4 regions of the Leclercia sp. G3L genome follow, and region 1 is predicted to be linked to each of the others. Evidence: predicted binding sites of a transcription regulator. Region 1 holds the regulator's gene; each other region holds the start of a gene.
The links. The regulator PurR, encoded in region 1, represses purine synthesis genes. The targets are predictions, from matches to a motif close to CANGCAAACGTTTGCNTG.

Region 1 (4,311 bases):
CCACAGCATACCGAGGCAGCCGAGGGCGAAAATGGCTAACCCTGCCAGCAGTACCGGCTTACGGCCGAAGCGGTCGGACATCGGTCCCCACAGCAGCTGGGCAAAGGCAAAGCCCGCCAGGAACAGGCTCAGGCTGGCGCTGATGGCCGCCGCCGGGGTTTGCAGATCCTCCTGCATGATCGAGAAGGCAGGCAGGTACATATCGGTGGCGAGGAAGCCCAGCACGCTTAAGCCGCCGAGCCAGACTAAAAATCCTTTCCCGGGTGTCATTGTTCTATTCTCCGTTTGGGCGCAGGTTTGGGTAGCCGCTGAGTGTAGGGAGTGCAAACCCGCTTGTGAAACGCTAATATTTGGCGGTTGCATTCAAAAATTTTGCAGGCAGAAAATGTGGTCAGAATATTCTCTTGAAGTGGTGGATGCCGTCGCCCGTAACGGCAGCTTCAGCGGAGCCGCGCAGGAGTTGCATCGCGTTCCGTCCGCCATCAGCTACACCGTGCGTCAACTGGAAGAGTGGCTGGCGGTGCCGCTGTTTGAGCGGCGTCACCGTGACGTGGAGCTTACCCCTGCCGGGATGTGGTTTCTGAAAGAGGGACGGTCTGTTATCAAAAAAATGCAGATCACCCGCGAACAGTGCCAGCAGATTGCCAACGGCTGGCGCGGACATATCTCCATTGCGGTGGACAATATCGTCCGCCCCGAGCGTACCCGACAGATGATTGTCGATTTTTACCGCCACTTTTCGGACGTCGAGCTGCGGGTGTCCCAGGAGGTCTTTAACGGCGTCTGGGACGCGCTGGCGGACGGCAGGGTGGAAATGGCGATCGGCGCCACCCAGGCGATCCCGGTCGGGGGGCGCTATGCGTTTCGCGATATGGGTACGCTGAGCTGGATCTGCGTGGTCGCCAGCCATCATCCGCTGGCCGCCATGGAAGGGCCGCTCAGCGATGATACCCTGCGCAACTGGCCCTCGCTGGTGCGCGAAGACACTTCCCGCTCGCTGCCGAAACGCATCACCTGGCTGCTGGATAACCAGCGGCGGATCGTCACCCCGGACTGGGAATCGTCAGCCACCTGCCTCTCGGCCGGGCTGTGCGTGGGGATGGTGCCGGTGCACTTTGCCCGTCCGTGGATCGACAGCGGCAAATGGGTGGCGCTGTCGCTGGAAAATCCCTTCCCGGATGCGGCGTGCTGCCTGACCTGGCAACAAAACGATATGTCACCGGCCCTGGCCTGGCTGCTGGATTATCTGGGAGACAGTGAAACGATGAACCGGGAGTGGCTGCGGGAGCCAGAGGTACTGACTCCCGGAGAGGATTAACGGCGGTAGTCGCGGAACGGTCCGTCCGCGACGGAACGGCGTTCAATCAGGCGCGGATGCACCTCAATGGACTGGGACTCTTCACGCTTGTTGACGATGCGGTCCAGCAGCATGTTGAAGGCGGTCTCACCCAGCGAATCTTTCGGCTGGTGAATGGTGGTCAGCGCCGGGGTAAAGAAGCGGGCGTTGCGCACGTTATCATACCCGATCAGCGAAACGTCCTGCGGGACGCGCAGGCCCATCTCATCGGCGGCACAGAGTGCACCCATTGCCATAATATCCCCGCCGCAGAAGATGGCGGTCGGACGCGGGCTCTGGGAGAGGATCTGCTGCATGGCGCGGTAGCCGGACTCCGGCTCAAAGTCGCCCTGCACGATCCAGTTTTCCGGCACCGTGATTAACGCCTCTTCCATCGCTTTCATAAAGCCCGCCAGACGCCCGGCCCCGGTGTTGCGCTCCAGCGCTCCGGGGATCACGCCGATTTCACGGTGGCCGCGTTCAATCAGATAACGACCGGCCATGTAGCCGCCTTCGAAGGCGTTATCGATTACCGAGTCGGTAAAGTCGGCCTTCGCTTCGCCCCAGTCCATCACTACCATTGGAATATTGCGGTACTCTTCCAGCATGGTGAGCAGGGATTCCGGGTATTCGGAACACATCACCAGCAGACCGTCGACGCGCTTCTGCGCCATCATCGACAGATAGGCCCGCTGTTTTTCGAGGCTGTTCCAGGCGTTGCCGAGGATCAGGGTGTAGCCTTTCTGGAAGCAGTTCTTCTCTACTGCTTCAATAATTTCTGCGAAATAGGGCGCTTCGCTGCTGGTCGCCAGCAGGCCGATCGATTTGGTGTGATTCACCTTCAGACTGCGGGCCACGGCGCTGGGAGAGTAGTGCAGCTCTTTAATGGCCGCCCAGACGTTGTTGCGGGTCTCTTCCGCAACAAAGCGGGTTTTGTTAATAACATGTGATACGGTTGTAGTGGAAACGTTTGCGCGTTTCGCCACGTCTTTAATTGTTGCCATCAGATGTCACTCCAGACCATATCTAAGCTCCTGAAAAACCAATAGGTAAACGTTTGCCTTCACTCGCCCTAATTGCGCAATTTGAATTGCGGTACGCCGGGAAAACGACACAGGACGTCAGGAGGGGGTCAATGGCCGGTACGCTAATAAATTTAGCGTGGAATTTTGTCTTATCTTGGCCAAAAGGGGAAGAGCAAAAACCGATATCAATCTAAATCCAGCAAGATTTTTACCCTGAACTGTGTAAAAATGAGCAGGCTCACTCTTAATAGGGTGATTAAAAGGAGAAAAATTGATGAGTACCGATCTTAAGTTTTCGCTGATTACCACCATTATTGTTCTGAGTCTGATTGTTGCCAGCGGTCTGACGGCGGCACTGCACTGATTGATGCGGGAGAGGTCAGCTCTCCCTCGTTCCTTCCGCTGATTGTTACGCGCCCTGCAAAAATCTTTTGCCAAATTGTTAACTTCTCATTTTTTGTGATTGGTGTCATGCTTTCGCCTTCATTGTTCTGTGTCGCCTGACGACACGGTGTCTGGAGTTGAAGTATGAGAATCAATTTTCCGCTGCTGGCCCTGGCCATTGGCGCCTTTGGTATCGGCACAACCGAATTTTCCCCGATGGGCCTGCTACCGGTTATTGCCCGGGGGGTAGATGTCTCTATTCCCGCTGCGGGCATGCTGATCAGCGCCTACGCCATCGGCGTGATGGTGGGTGCGCCGCTGATGACCCTGTTGCTGTCCCATCGCGGGCGTCGCAATGCGCTGATCTTCCTGATGGCGATCTTTACCGTCGGTAACGTCCTGTCGGCGCTCTCGCCGGATTACACCACCCTGATGCTGTCGCGTATTCTGACCAGCCTGAACCACGGCGCCTTCTTTGGCCTCGGGTCGGTAGTCGCCGCCAGCGTGGTGCCGAAGCATAAGCAGGCCAGCGCTGTCGCCACCATGTTTATGGGCCTCACCATCGCCAATATCGGTGGGGTGCCGGCCGCAACCTGGATGGGCGAAGCGATTGGCTGGCGGATGTCCTTCCTGGCGACCGCGCTGCTGGGCGTGGTTTCGATGATTGCGTTGTTCTTCTCCCTGCCGGCTGGCGGGGCGGGCGAAAAACCGGAGGTGCGCAAAGAGCTGGCGGTGCTGCTGCGTCCGCAGGTGCTGTCTGCCTTGCTGACTACCGTCCTCGGAGCCGGGGCGATGTTCACCCTCTATACCTACATTGCCCCGGTGCTGCATGACATCAACCAGGCGACTCCGGCCTTTATCACCGCCATGCTGGTGCTGATTGGCGTCGGTTTTTCCATTGGCAACTACCTGGGCGGCAAGCTGGCGGACAAATCCGTGAGCGGCACCCTGAAAGGCTTTTTACTCCTGCTGATCGTCATCATGCTGGCTATTCCGTGGCTGGCGCGTAATGAAGTGGGCGCGGCCGTGGCGATGGTGGTGTGGGGCATGGCGACCTTTGCGGTGGTACCGCCTTTGCAGATGCGCGTCATGCGCGTGGCCAGCGATGCGCCGGGGTTATCGTCGTCGGTGAATATTGGTGCCTTTAACCTCGGGAATGCGCTGGGGGCGGCGGCCGGTGGGGCGGTCATTTCCAGCGGGATGGGCTACAGCTTTGTTCCGGTGATGGGGGCCATTATTGCAGGCCTGGGGCTTATTCTGGTCTTTGCCTCGGAACGAAAACAACCCGAGCCGGTTTGCGCTACCGAATAAAAATAACGCCGAAGGAGTTCCCTTCGGCGTTTTTATTATGCCGCGAAGTTCTTCGCCACAAATTCCCAGTTTACCAGCGCCCAGAAATGCTCGAGGTAATTCGGGCGCGCATTACGGTAATCGATGTAATACGCATGTTCCCAGACGTCGACGGTCAGTAGCGGAATAGCGCGGGTGGTTAACGGCGTTCCCGCATTAGACGTAGAGACGATCGCCAGTTTGCCGTCGGCCTCTTTTACCAGCCAGGTCCAGCCT
Region 2 (4,311 bases), 1.3 Mb from region 1:
ACTGCTGGATATCCGGGTTCTCTGCGCGCACCGCGTCGATCAGATCGTTCAGATCCTGGAAAATCAGGCCATCGGCGCCGATGATCTGGCGGATCTCATCCACTTCACGACCGTGAGCGATCAGCTCGTTGGCGGTCGGCATGTCGATACCGTAGACGTTCGGGAAGCGAATTTCCGGTGCTGCAGAGGCCAGATAGACCTTCTTCGCACCCGCTTCACGGGCCATCTCGATAATCTGCTCAGAGGTGGTGCCACGCACGATGGAGTCATCCACCAGCAGCACGTTCTTATCGCGGAACTCAGCGCGGTTGGCGTTCAGCTTGCGGCGCACCGATTTACGGCGCAGCTGCTGGCCTGGCATGATAAAGGTGCGGCCAACATAGCGGTTCTTCACGAAGCCCTGGCGATAGGGTTTACCCAGGATGCGCGCCATCTCCAGCGCGATATCGCAGGAGGTTTCCGGGATCGGGATGACCACATCGATATCCAGATCTTCCCACTCGCGGGCAATCTTCTCGCCGAGCTTGGTGCCCATATTCACACGGGCGCTGTAGACGGAGATCTTGTCGATGAAGGAGTCCGGACGGGCAAAGTAGACGTACTCGAACAGGCACGGGTTGCTGACCGGGTTTTCCGCACACTGACGGGTAAACAGCTGGCCTTTTTCGGTGATGTAAACCGCTTCGCCCGGAGCAACGTCACGCAGGAACTCAAAACCCAGGGTGTCCAGGGCCACGCTTTCGGAGGCCACCATATATTCGGTGCGGCCATCGCCAATATCGCGTTTACCCAGCACCAGCGGGCGAATCCCGTTCGGATCGCGGAACGCGACCATACCGTGGCCGATAATCATCGCGACGCAGGCATAGGCCCCACGAATCAGACGGTTAGTGGCCGCCACGGCAGCAAAAATGTTGTCAGCTTCCAGCGGATAGTGACGGAAGTTATCCAGTTCGCTGGCAAAGATGTTAAGCAGAATTTCAGAGTCAGAAGTGGTGTTAATGTGGCGACGCTTCTCTTCAAACAGCTTTTTACGTAACTCGTGGGCGTTGGTCAGGTTGCCGTTGTGGGCAAGCGTGATGCCATACGGGGAGTTAACGTAGAAAGGCTGCGCTTCAGAGGCGCTGGAACTGCCTGCGGTAGGGTAACGAACGTGACCAATACCCATGTTACCCTGCAGACGCTGCATATGGCGGGCTTCAAACACATCGTTTACCAGGCCGTTAGCCTTACGTAAACGGAAGCAGTTGTGTGCATCAATGGTGATGATACCCGCAGCATCCTGCCCACGGTGCTGAAGCACCGATAATGCGTCATAAATAGACTGGTTTACCGGCATGAAACCGGCGATACCGACAATACCGCACATTCGTCATTTCCTCGTTAAGCCACATCTCAGGGTTTATGCCCTGGGCAAAAAACTCGACGAGCTTTGCAGATAGTCAAAGAACCATCTGATGATGAAGCTGAACTGCGGGATCAGCTGCGATTTCTGCCAGTCTTCACTTTTTGAGAACCCGGTAAAGGTATCAAGGAAGAACAGTATCGCGGCGACAATCAACACCCCGCGCAATGCACCGAAGCAGATCCCAAGCACCCTGTCCGTTCCCGACAAACCGGTTTTTTCAACCAGCTGGCCTATCACGTAGTTAACAATGGCGCCGACAATCAGCGTCGCGATAAACAGCACCGCGATGGCGATTCCGTTTCGAACCAGTTCATCTTCAAAGCCCGTGAACCAGACAGACAGGTAAGTGTAGTAATGACTGGCAACAAAGAAGGCACAGCCCCAGGTTACCAGCGATAACGCTTCACGAACAAAGCCACGGATCAGGCTAACCAGACAGGAAAAACCTATCACCGCAATGATGGCGTAATCAATCCAGACCATATACGTCCCACGATTAAACGCCCTGTCATCCAGTTCGGGGCGAATTCTAACAGAAAAAGAAAACGTTTGCGTAGGGATTTCCTTCCCGCGCGTAAATAAAAAAGGCGCTGAAAAAATAATCAACGCCCCTGGCCGTTACGTCTCTTCGGACGCCTGCCTCGCCCTCCCCCGGCCTTCTCCTTTCAGGAAAAACGTCGGTAGGAGGAGAATAATACGTACATTAATTCACGCTGTAGTTCATCACTACGCCGCTCAGGCCGGAGAGCTGATTCAGCTCCCCAAGCGACCCCTTCAGCTTATCTTTTGATGCATCCGGGCCCACGAGAATACGGGTGATTTTACCCTGTACCGGCGTCGAAGGCGAAGTGTAAACGCGATACCCCGCGCCACGGAGTTTGGCCACCACTTCGTTGACCTTATCGGCATTTTTCAACGCACCAAGCTGCACAACGTAGGCTTTACCGGTCGGGGCCGGCTTCTCTTCTGCAGCCGGTTTGGCCGGCGGGGTTTCCGTAGCCGCCGCCAGCTGCTGGCTGGTGTTGTCGCGCTGCGGTTTCGGCTGCGGTTTCTCAACCGGTTTCGGTTTTTGCACCGGTTTCGGCGCATACTGCTCGACCGGGGCTGGATCCAGCTCGTTGTTATTTCCGGCCGCCAGACGCGACGGATCTAAAGATGGCGCCGCGGCATCGCCAGCCCGCACCTCTTCAGCCGCCCCTTCAGGCGGTTGAGCAGGTAATGCCTGGGTCGCAGCCGGCAGCATGTCCGGCTCATCCCGGTCGCCGGGTTTAGGCACCAGCGGGATCGCCGCAAACTCATCCTGGTAATGCTTTTTCTGTCCATCAAGCAGCCCGGGGAGAATAATCACCCCCAGCGCTACCAGCACAATGGTGCCTGCTAAACGGTTCTGAAACTTACTTGCCACCGGTTCTCCCCGCATCCATTACGTCCATGACATGTGCCACCGTGTGGAAGGATCCACACACCAGCACGGTATCTTCTGGTCTGGCGTCCGCCATCGCCTCGCGCCATGCCTGCTCCACGCTGGCAAAGGTCTGGCCCTGGCCGAGGTGTTCCATCAGCTGTTCAGCCGTTGCCCCGCGCGGGCCTTCCAGAGGTGCACAATACCAGCTATCGACCACAGTCTCCATGCAGGCCAGCGTGCCGCCGATATCTTTATCATGAAGCATACCGATTACCGCCAGCACGCGCCCGGTTTTTGGCAATGATTTGAGACGTCCGGCGAGGTAAGCCGCGGCATGGGGGTTATGCGCCACATCCAGAATCAGACGCGGTGATTCGCTGACAATCTGGAAACGCCCGGCGAGGATCGCCTGCTGAATGCCGTCACGAATGGCCTGCTCGTTCACGGCCAGACCGCTGGCGCGCAGGGCGGCCAGCGCCGTCGCGGCGTTCGGCTGCGGCACCTGCGGCAGCGGCAGGTTTTCCAGCGCGCCTTTGGCATCTTCAAAGCGCCAGCCGCTCTGGGTCACGCTGTAGCGCCAGTCGACATCGCGACGCTGCAACAGCGCCCCTTTCTCCTGCGCCACGTCAGCGATGGTATGCGGCATCTCCGGCTCACCGACAATCGCCGGTTTACCCGCGCGGAAAATACCGGCTTTTTCACGGCCGATGCTTTCGCGATCGGGCCCCAGCCAGTCGGTATGATCCAGCGCGATGCTGGTCACCACGGCGACATCCGGATCCACAATGTTGGTGGCGTCCAGACGCCCGCCTAAGCCGACTTCAAGGATCACCACGTCCAGCTGCGCCTGCTTGAACAACCACAGCGCCGACAGGGTGCCATATTCGAAATAGGTCAGCGAAATGTCGCCGCGCGCGGCTTCGATCTCTGCGAACGAGGCAGTATGTGCTGATTCGGCTAACTCTGCGTTCTGCACCCGCACGCGCTCGGTGTAGCGCACCAGATGCGGCGAGCTGTAGACACCCACCTTGTAGCCCGCCGCCATCAGCATGGACTCCAGCGTGCGGCAGGTGGTGCCTTTGCCGTTAGTACCCGCCACGGTGAAGACAAAGGGGGCCGGTTTCAGAACGTCAAGGCGCGCCGCGACCTGGCTGACGCGCTCAAGTCCCATGTCGATGGCTTTACTGTGCAGGCTTTCCAGATAAGAAAGCCACGCGGCCAGAGGCGACGTGGCTTGGGGAAGAGTGATATTTTCCATGTTGCGCGCTTTTCAGTTACGGTTAGAAAGCAAAAGGGCAGCGCCATTGGCCCTGCCCTTTTCAGTTATCAGGCCTCGGGTTCCTGATCCGGTACTACCACGCCTTCGCGCGGTTCATCCGGGCTCGGCGACGGCAGGTTCATCAGCTTCGCCAGGATGCTTGCCAGCTTCAGGCGCATCTCCGGACGGCGAACGATCATGTCGATAGCGCCTTTCTCAATAAGGAACTCACTGCGCTGG
Region 3 (4,311 bases), 1.5 Mb from region 1:
CACCAGCTTGCCCACCAGCGCCGAGCCAATCACAAAGGCGATCGAGCCCCACAGCCGCACCCGGCCATAATCCATGGTGATCTGCTTCTGCCAGGTATTGGCCAGCGCGTCGGTCAGCGGCACCAGCGGCGAGAAGAAGAGGTTGAAGCCCACCATCACCACCACCAGCCAGGCAAACTGCTGGCTGACCCAGAAGCCAGCCATAAATACCAGGGTGAGCAGGGCCAGCACGCGCACGGCTTTGATTAACAGGGAGGGATCGCTGACGCGCGGCGCAATAAGCAGGCTACCGAGAAAACGCGCCACCAGACCCGAGCCGAGCAGAACGCCAATCATCTCCGGAGTGAGGCCGATTCCCTTGAGCCAGACGCTCCAGAAAGGCAGAAAAATACCGTAGCTAAAAAAGTAGGTGAAGTAGCTGAGCGCCAGCCAGCGTGTGGAATGCAAAACCATGAATCCCTCCCGTTTTGGAGGCGATAGTCTGGCGATAAAGCGCTAATTAAGCAAGCAGATAGCCTGCTATAAATTAACTGTTGCTTAACAAAAAAAGTGACCCGAATGGCTCATGGCAAGCGGCACAAATCTGTATTAGGGTTTAATTATCCTGCTCACATAGGTCATGCCGCTATGAACGCTATACGGTATTTCGATTTCGGTCAGTCCCGGGCGCTGATCCTGTTAATCGCCCGTCTCGCCCTTATCCTCCTGTTTATCATTTTCGGCGTGCCAAAAATGTTCGGTTTCGACGGCACGGTGCAATATATGGCGAAGCTGGGCGCCCCGATGCCGATGCTGGCGGCCATTATGGCGGTGATCATGGAGGTGCCCGCCGCGATTCTGATCGTGCTCGGCTTTTTTACCCGCCCGCTGGCGGTGCTGTTCGTCTTTTATACTCTGGGTACGGCGGTGATTGGTCACCACTACTGGGACATGAGTGGCGATGCGGTGATGCCCAATATGATTAACTTCTTCAAAAACATCAGTATCGCCGGCGGGTTTCTGCTGCTGGCGGTGGCCGGGCCGGGCGCTATCTCCATCGACCGCCGTTAGCCATAAAAAAAGGCCGCATACGCGGCCTTTTTGTTCTGCGAAGCAGACTTATGCGTAAACCGGGAAGCGCGCACAGATATCCAGTACTTTGGCTTTCACGCGTTCGATAACGGCTTCGTCATTGATGTTGTCCAGCACGTCACACATCCAGCCAGCCAGCTCTTTCACTTCCGCTTCTTTGAAGCCGCGGCGAGTCACTGCCGGGGAACCGATACGGATACCGGAGGTAACGAACGGGCTCTTCGGATCGTTTGGTACGCTGTTTTTGTTGACGGTGATGTTGGCGCGCCCCAGGGCAGCGTCAGCTTCTTTACCGGTCAGGTTTTTATCAACCAGATCCAGCAGGAACAGGTGGTTTTCAGTCCCGCCGGAGACCACTTTGTAGCCACGGTTCAGGAACACTTCCACCATCGCTTTCGCGTTCTTAGCAACCTGCTGCTGGTAAACTTTGAACTCAGGCTCCATCGCTTCTTTAAGCGCCACGGCTTTCGCCGCGATCACGTGCATCAGCGGGCCACCCTGCGCGCTTGGGAACACGGCAGAGTTCAGTTTTTTATACAGGTCTTCGTCACCGCCCTTCGCCAGGATCAGGCCACCGCGTGGACCCGCCAGGGTTTTGTGGGTGGTGGTGGTGACCACGTGAGCATGTGGAACCGGGTTCGGGTAAACGCCTGCGGCGATCAGACCGGCAACGTGCGCCATGTCGACGAACAGGTATGCGCCGATGCTGTCTGCGATTTCACGCATTTTTGCCCAGTCAACCACGCCGGAGTAAGCGGAGAAGCCACCGATGATCATCTTCGGCTTGTGCTCTTTGGCCTGCTTCGCCATGTCTTCGTAGTCAATTTTACCGGACTCATCAATACCGTAAGGGATGATGTTGTACAGTTTACCGGAGAAGTTAACCGGGGAGCCGTGAGTCAGGTGACCGCCCTGCGCCAGGTTCATACCCAGAACGGTATCGCCCGGCTGCAGCAGCGCGGTGTAGACTGCGAAGTTAGCCTGAGAGCCGGAGTGCGGCTGCACGTTAGCGTAGTCTGCGCCAAACAGCTCTTTGGCACGGTCGATCGCCAGCTGCTCAACGATATCCACATACTCGCAACCGCCGTAGTAGCGCTTGCCCGGGTAACCTTCAGCGTATTTGTTGGTCAGCTGAGAGCCCTGCGCCTGCATAACGCGCGGGCTGGTATAGTTTTCGGAGGCGATCAGTTCGATGTGCTCTTCCTGACGTACTTTTTCCTGCTCCATAGCCTGCCACAGTTCGGCATCATAATCGGCAATGTTCATTTCACGCTTTAACATCCGCATCTCCTGACTCAGCTAACAAGTAAATTTTTGCCTGAAAAAGGCAGTCCAGTTGGACGACGGGCAACAGTATAACTGATTAGCAGAGTGATAACAGGTCTTGACAAACGATTTTACGCAAACGTTTACCTTCCCGCCACGCAAGGGTTTGAGGAATAACGCTCTCGCCCTGTAAAGTGGATTTCTTTTCAGGTTTGTGATGCAGTTAATTCAAGTTGCAAAGAACCATTTACAACGCAGGGTTATTTTTTATAAGATGCATCTAAAATACATCATTAAAGTAACATTTGAAGGAAGCTGCTATGTTAGACGCTCAAACCATCGCTACCGTTAAAGCCACTATTCCCCTGCTGGTCGAAACCGGTCCTAAACTTACCGCCCATTTTTACGATCGCATGTTCGCGCACAACCCGGAGCTCAAAGAGATTTTCAACATGAGCAACCAGCGCAACGGCGACCAGCGCGAAGCGTTATTTAACGCCATTGCCGCGTACGCCAGCAACATCGAGAACCTGCCGGCGCTGCTGCCAGCGGTGGAAAAAATCGCCCAGAAACACACCAGCTTCCAGATCAAACCCGAGCAGTACAACATTGTTGGCAGCCATCTGCTGGCCACCCTGGATGAGATGTTCAGCCCGGGTCAGGAAGTGCTGGACGCATGGGGCAAAGCCTACGGCGTGCTGGCTAACGTCTTTATCAACCGTGAAGCGCAGATCTACAGCGAAAACGCCAGCAAGAGTGGTGGATGGGAAGGTACGCGTGCGTTCCGTATCGTGGAAAAAACCCCGCGCAGCGCGCTGATTACCAGCTTTGAATTTGAGCCGGTGGACGGCCAGCCGGTGGCCGATTACCAGCCGGGCCAGTACCTGGGCGTGTGGCTGAAGCCGGAAGGCTTCCCGCATCAGGAGATCCGCCAGTACTCCCTGACCCGTAAGCCAAACGGAAAAGGCTACCGCATTGCGGTGAAACGCGAGGACGGTGGTCAGGTCTCCACCTGGCTGCACGACGAAGCTAGCGTCGGTGATGTGGTGCATCTGGCCGCGCCAGCGGGCGATTTCTTTATGGCGGTGGATGCCAATACTCCGGTGACGCTGATCTCCGCCGGTGTCGGTCAGACCCCGATGCTGGCGATGCTGGATACCCTGGCGAAATCGCAGCATCAGGCGCAGGTTAACTGGTTCCACGCCGCAGAGAATGGCGAAGTACATGCGTTTTCTGATGAAGTGAAAACGCTGGCTGCCGGTCTGCCGCACTTTACCGCCCACACCTGGTATCGCCTGCCGTCGGATGACGACCGTGCCGCAGCACGCTTCGACAGCGAAGGTCTGATGGCGTTAAGCCAGCATAAAGAGCAGTTCCACGCACCGGAGATGCAGTTCTACGTCTGTGGCCCGGTAGCCTTTATGCAGTACGCCGCGGCGCAGCTCCTTGAGCTGGGCGTGAATAAAGATAATATTCATTACGAATGCTTCGGCCCGCATAAGGTGCTGTAATGCAAAAAGCCCCTCTCACGAGGGGCTTTTTTTTTGCCCGGCGGCGCTGCGCTTGCGCGGGCCTACGGGTTGAAGTCCGGCGTTAAATCGCGGCGTCGTCTTCTTCGCCGGTACGGATACGGATCACGCGCGACACGTCAAAGACGAAGATCTTGCCGTCACCGATTTTGCCGGTCTGCGCGGTGCGGATAATGGTATCCACGCAGGTCTCCACGATGTCGTCCGACACCACGATTTCAATTTTTACCTTCGGCAGGAAATCAACCATGTATTCCGCGCCACGGTACAGTTCAGTGTGGCCCTTCTGACGACCAAAGCCTTTCACCTCTGTCACCGTCATGCCGGTGATGCCGACTTCCGCCAGCGCTTCGCGTACATCATCCAGTTTGAAAGGTTTAATAATCGCATCAATCTTTTTCATGGTGGTCCTTAAACTTATGCCTGTCAGCTGCCTCGTAATCGG
Region 4 (4,311 bases), 2.3 Mb from region 1:
ATCCAATCGGCAGCGGCAAGTAGCTTTCACCGGAGGTCAAAATGGGAAACTCCGCTACCGGCTGTTCCCACAGTTCAACGCAAAGCAAATAGCTGTACCACAACATCAGGCCCGAAATGACCAGCATCAGAAGATCTACGATCCGCGCGCATACAATTTTCATCGCGTCAGACAGCCGGTCGGTAAGCATATTCACCGCAATATGCGAGCCGGCGCGGTAGCTCACCGCCGCGCCGATAAAGGTGAATGTCACCATACAAATAATGGCAATCGGCTCCGGCCAGGACTCACCACGGTTAAGGACATAGCGCGAGAAAATGCCAATCGGAATAACAATGGTCATCACCAGCAGCGACAGGCCTGCCACGCCCATCGCCAGCAAATAGAGACGGTCCATCCACTTAAGATAGAGTTCGGACATAAGTCCCCCGGTTACTTAACGTCAGCGATAGCTTTCATCAGATCCTGATGCTTATCGCCATACTGGGCGCGCACCGGCTCTGTCGCCTTCACGAAGACCGCTTTATCAATGTCGTGGAACTGCACGCCGCCCGCCTTCATCTTCTGCAGAGCTTCGTCGTTATAGGCCTGCCACAGCTTGCGCTGCTCGAACTGCGCTTCGCGGGCCAGGGTCAGAATTTTTTGCTGTTCGTCGGCGCTCAGCTTGTCCCATTTCACTTTGGAGTAGAGCAGCATTTCCGGGGTGATGAAGTGGCCGCTGAGGGTGTAGTTTTTGGCGACAGGCATGTAGTTGTGGGCGATGTAGGTCGGCGGGTTGTTCTCGGCACCGTCGATAACGCCGGTCTGCATGCCGCTGTAGACTTCACTTACCCCCATTGCCACCGAGTTAGCTCCCATATCTTTCAGCGTGGCCAGCGCCACCGGGCTACCCTGCACGCGGATTTTTTTACCCTTCAGATCTTCCGGTTTAACAATGGGATCTTTGGTGATCAGGTTACGGGTGCCGGAGTCCATCCAGCCGAGGAACACCAGCCGCGATTTCGGGTTGGCGGTGAGTTTATCGCCGATCGATTTCCCGATATCGCCGTCGATCACTTTGTGCATATGGTCTTCGTCACGGAAGACATAGGGGAGCGTAAAGACTTCAATATCCGGCAGGATGGCGGCAACCGGGGCCATGGAGACGCGAATCATATCGATTGCCCCCATCTGCGCCTGCTCAATCATCTGCTTTTCATCGCCCAGCACGCCGCCAGGGAAAACTTTGATCTCCAGCTTGCCGTCGGTTTGTTGTTTAAGTTTTTCACCCATGTGCTGCACTGCCACCACGTTCGGGTAGCCTTCAGGATGCACATCAGCGGCTTTAATGGTTTGAGCAGAAACAGAGCAGGCAAAAGCAGACAGGCACAGAGCGGCCAGCAACGGCTTGAGGGTCGTTTTCATTGAGTCAACTCCAGGGTAGTGAGGTAAGTATCGGAACGTTGTTTTAGTTTTAACGTTTAGAAACTAGCCCAATGCCTGGAAAGCGTAGGTGAAGCGCCTCACAAAAAGCGCTAAAAATTGAAATGGTGGTTTATTTTGGTGATGGAGGTCAAACGAAATGGCAATCGTAGGCCCGTGCAAGCGCAGCGCCGCCGGGCACGCCGGGTGGCGGCGATGCCTTACCCGGCCTACAAGGTCTATTACCCTTTGCGGATAAGATATTTGTACGGCAATACCCCGGTCTCCTGCGCCAGCAGCTCATGTTCCATAAAGGTACAGAAGCCCGGAATATCGCGGGTCGTGGCCGGATCGTCGGCGATAATTAACAGCGTTTCGCCGGACTGCATCGTGCGCACGGTTTTGCGCACCATCATGACGGGTTCCGGGCAGCGCAGGCCCTGCGCGTCAAGGGTGTGGTCCGGGTGGGTAAACAGATCGGTCATCTTGGTCTCGTCCAGATAAAAACGGCAGTAGTTTACGCCGCGAGCCGGGCAAAGCAAACCAGGTTAACGATTGCGTGAAAATTAGCCATTGCAAACTGTCGTTAAAGCAGTATCATGCGGCGGCTTTCAGAATCTGGCCCATTAGGCGTTATTGTTGAAGCCAGTCTGGAGACGGACAGCGCGCAGAAACCGGAGCGTACACTTAGTACGTGAGGATTTCGAGCACTGCCCGGATTCAGAATGGCGAATAAAATAGCCTAATGGGCCAGATTCATATTGGGTTCCCTCACCCCAAATTCTAATCAAAAAGGTCACAATATGACGCAGTTCTCTCAATCGCAGCGCGTAAAAGCGTTGTTCTGGCTTTCGCTTTTTCATCTGCTGGTGATCACCTCCAGTAACTACCTGGTGCAGCTGCCCATCTCCATTTTTGGTTTTCATACCACCTGGGGCGCATTCAGTTTCCCGTTTATCTTCCTTGCGACCGATCTCACCGTCCGTATCTTTGGCGCCCCGCTGGCCCGACGCATTATTTTTGCCGTCATGCTTCCGGCGCTGTTTGTTTCGTACGTGATCTCCTCGCTGTTCTATATGGGTAGCTGGCAGGGCTTTGAGGCGCTGACGCACTTTAACCTGTTCGTCGCCCGTATCGCCGCCGCCAGCTTTATGGCCTATGCGCTGGGACAGATCCTCGACGTACATGTGTTTAACCGCCTGCGGCAGAACCATCGCTGGTGGATGGCGCCGACCGCCTCCACGCTGTTTGGCAACGTCAGCGATACCCTGGCCTTTTTCTTTATCGCCTTCTGGCGCAGCCCGGATGCGTTCATGGCGCAACACTGGATGGAAATTGCGCTCGTGGACTACGCCTTTAAGGTGCTTATCAGCCTGGTCTTCTTCCTGCCGATGTACGGCGTGCTGCTAAATATGTTGCTGAAAAGATTCGCGGATAAATCTGAAATCCCGGGATTGCAGGCTGGTTAAGGGTTCCCCTGAACAGTTGTGATAAGATGGATTGATGCGCCGTTATGGCCGTTTATCGAAAGGAAGAATGTAATGCGCAATCTGGTTAAATATGTCGGGATTGGCCTGCTGGTGATGGGGCTGGCAGCCTGTGATAACAGCGACACCAAAACGCCTGCTCAGGCTGCGTCTGCTGAAAGCAACGCCACGGGCCAACCGGTCAGCCTGATGGATGGCAAACTCAGCTTCTCTCTGCCGGCGGATATGACCGATCAGAGCGGCAAGCTGGGCACCCAGACGAACAACATGCACGTTTATTCCGATGCTACCGGGCAAAAAGCGGTGATCGTGATCGTTGGTGATGACACCAATGAAGACCTGGGCGTGCTGGCGAAGCGTCTGGAAGATCAGCAGCGCAGCCGCGACCCGCAGCTGCAGGTCGTGACCAATAAAGCCATCGAGCTGAAAGACCACAAGCTGCAACAGCTGGACAGCATTATCTCTGCTAAAGGCCAGACGGCTTACTCCTCCGTAGTGCTGGGCAAAGTGGACAACAAGCTGCTGACCCTGCAGATCACGCTGCCTGCTGACGATCAGCAGAAAGCGCAAACTGCCGCAGAGAACATCATCAATACCCTCGTGATTCAGTAAGTTCTCACGATGAGATGGCCTCCTCCGGAGGCCATTTTTTTAGCCGCCACGTCAGCAGTAACGCCACCGCCACCAGCCCCGCTGCCGCCAGATAGATAACAGGTACCCCGGCCCACGCCATCACCAGCCCGGCCAGCGGCCCGGTGATCCCCAGCGACATATCCATAAACACCGTATAGGTCGCCAGCGCCGCGCCCTGGTTCTGCTGCGGCACCGCTTTCACCGCCACCACCCCCAGCGCCGGGAACACCAGCGAGAAGCCCGCGCCTGCGAGGAACACCCCGATCCGTGCCATCCAGGGCGCATCGGCGATACCGGTCAGCAGCAGGCCGACAATCTCAACGCTAAAGCAGATGATGGCCACGTTCAGCCCGCCCAGTCGGTTGATGCCGTTCGGGAACAGCAGCCGCGTCCCGACGAAGGCACAGCTGAACAGGGTCAACGCAAAGGCCGCGCCGTCCCAGCCTTTATCGGCGTAGAACAGGGTAATGAAGGTGGCGATCACCCCAAAGCCTGCCGAGCCAAGGGCCAGGGCCATGCCGTAGGGCCAGACGCGCCCCAGCACCGCGCGAAACGGCATCGGTTTGCCTTTGCTGGCTTTGACTTTTGGTCGCGGCAGCGCAAATAAAATCGCCAGCAGCGCCACCACCATAATGGTAAGCGCCAGCCCGCTCAGGCCGGTGTAGCGATAGCAGAGCACGCCGAGCGGGGCCCCCATCGCCATCGCGCCGTAGGTGACGATCCCGTTCCAGGAGATCACCCGTCCGATGTGCGATGCCCCCACCACCCCGACGCCCCACAGCGTGGAGCC

Region 2: the regulator PurR is predicted to act here: its motif matches at 1,947-1,964, upstream of cvpA (colicin V production protein).
Region 3: the regulator PurR is predicted to act here: its motif matches at 2,470-2,487, upstream of glyA (serine hydroxymethyltransferase).
Region 4: the regulator PurR is predicted to act here: its motif matches at 1,946-1,963, upstream of tusA (sulfurtransferase TusA).

Annotation. Positions count from the first base shown of each region.
Region 1 covers NZ_CP088265.1:3,943,341-3,947,651, reverse strand. Annotated here, with positions in the region: gene punC (purine nucleoside transporter PunC) at 1-270, opposite strand, end outside; gene punR (DNA-binding transcriptional activator PunR) at 386-1,318, shown strand; gene purR (HTH-type transcriptional repressor PurR) at 1,315-2,340, opposite strand; gene LRS40_RS20380 (YnhF family membrane protein) at 2,636-2,725, shown strand; gene LRS40_RS20375 (MFS transporter) at 2,890-4,056, shown strand; gene sodB (superoxide dismutase [Fe]) at 4,092-4,311, opposite strand, start outside.
Region 2 covers NZ_CP088265.1:2,603,043-2,607,353, reverse strand. Annotated here, with positions in the region: gene purF (amidophosphoribosyltransferase) at 1-1,369, opposite strand, end outside; gene cvpA (colicin V production protein) at 1,403-1,891, opposite strand; gene dedD (cell division protein DedD) at 2,112-2,813, opposite strand; gene folC (bifunctional tetrahydrofolate synthase/dihydrofolate synthase) at 2,803-4,071, opposite strand; gene accD (acetyl-CoA carboxylase, carboxyltransferase subunit beta) at 4,140-4,311, opposite strand, start outside.
Region 3 covers NZ_CP088265.1:2,413,893-2,418,203, reverse strand. Annotated here, with positions in the region: gene LRS40_RS13015 (3-phenylpropionate MFS transporter) at 1-453, opposite strand, end outside; gene LRS40_RS13010 (DoxX family protein) at 628-1,050, shown strand; gene glyA (serine hydroxymethyltransferase) at 1,099-2,352, opposite strand; gene hmpA (NO-inducible flavohemoprotein) at 2,658-3,848, shown strand; gene glnB (nitrogen regulatory protein P-II) at 3,931-4,269, opposite strand.
Region 4 covers NZ_CP088265.1:1,452,932-1,457,242, reverse strand. Annotated here, with positions in the region: gene LRS40_RS08295 (TRAP transporter small permease) at 1-421, opposite strand, end outside; gene LRS40_RS08290 (TRAP transporter substrate-binding protein) at 433-1,404, opposite strand; gene tusA (sulfurtransferase TusA) at 1,644-1,886, opposite strand; gene LRS40_RS08280 (7-cyano-7-deazaguanine/7-aminomethyl-7-deazaguanine transporter) at 2,205-2,870, shown strand; gene LRS40_RS08275 (DcrB family lipoprotein) at 2,943-3,500, shown strand; partial or broken gene LRS40_RS08270 (MFS transporter) at 3,505-4,311, opposite strand, start outside.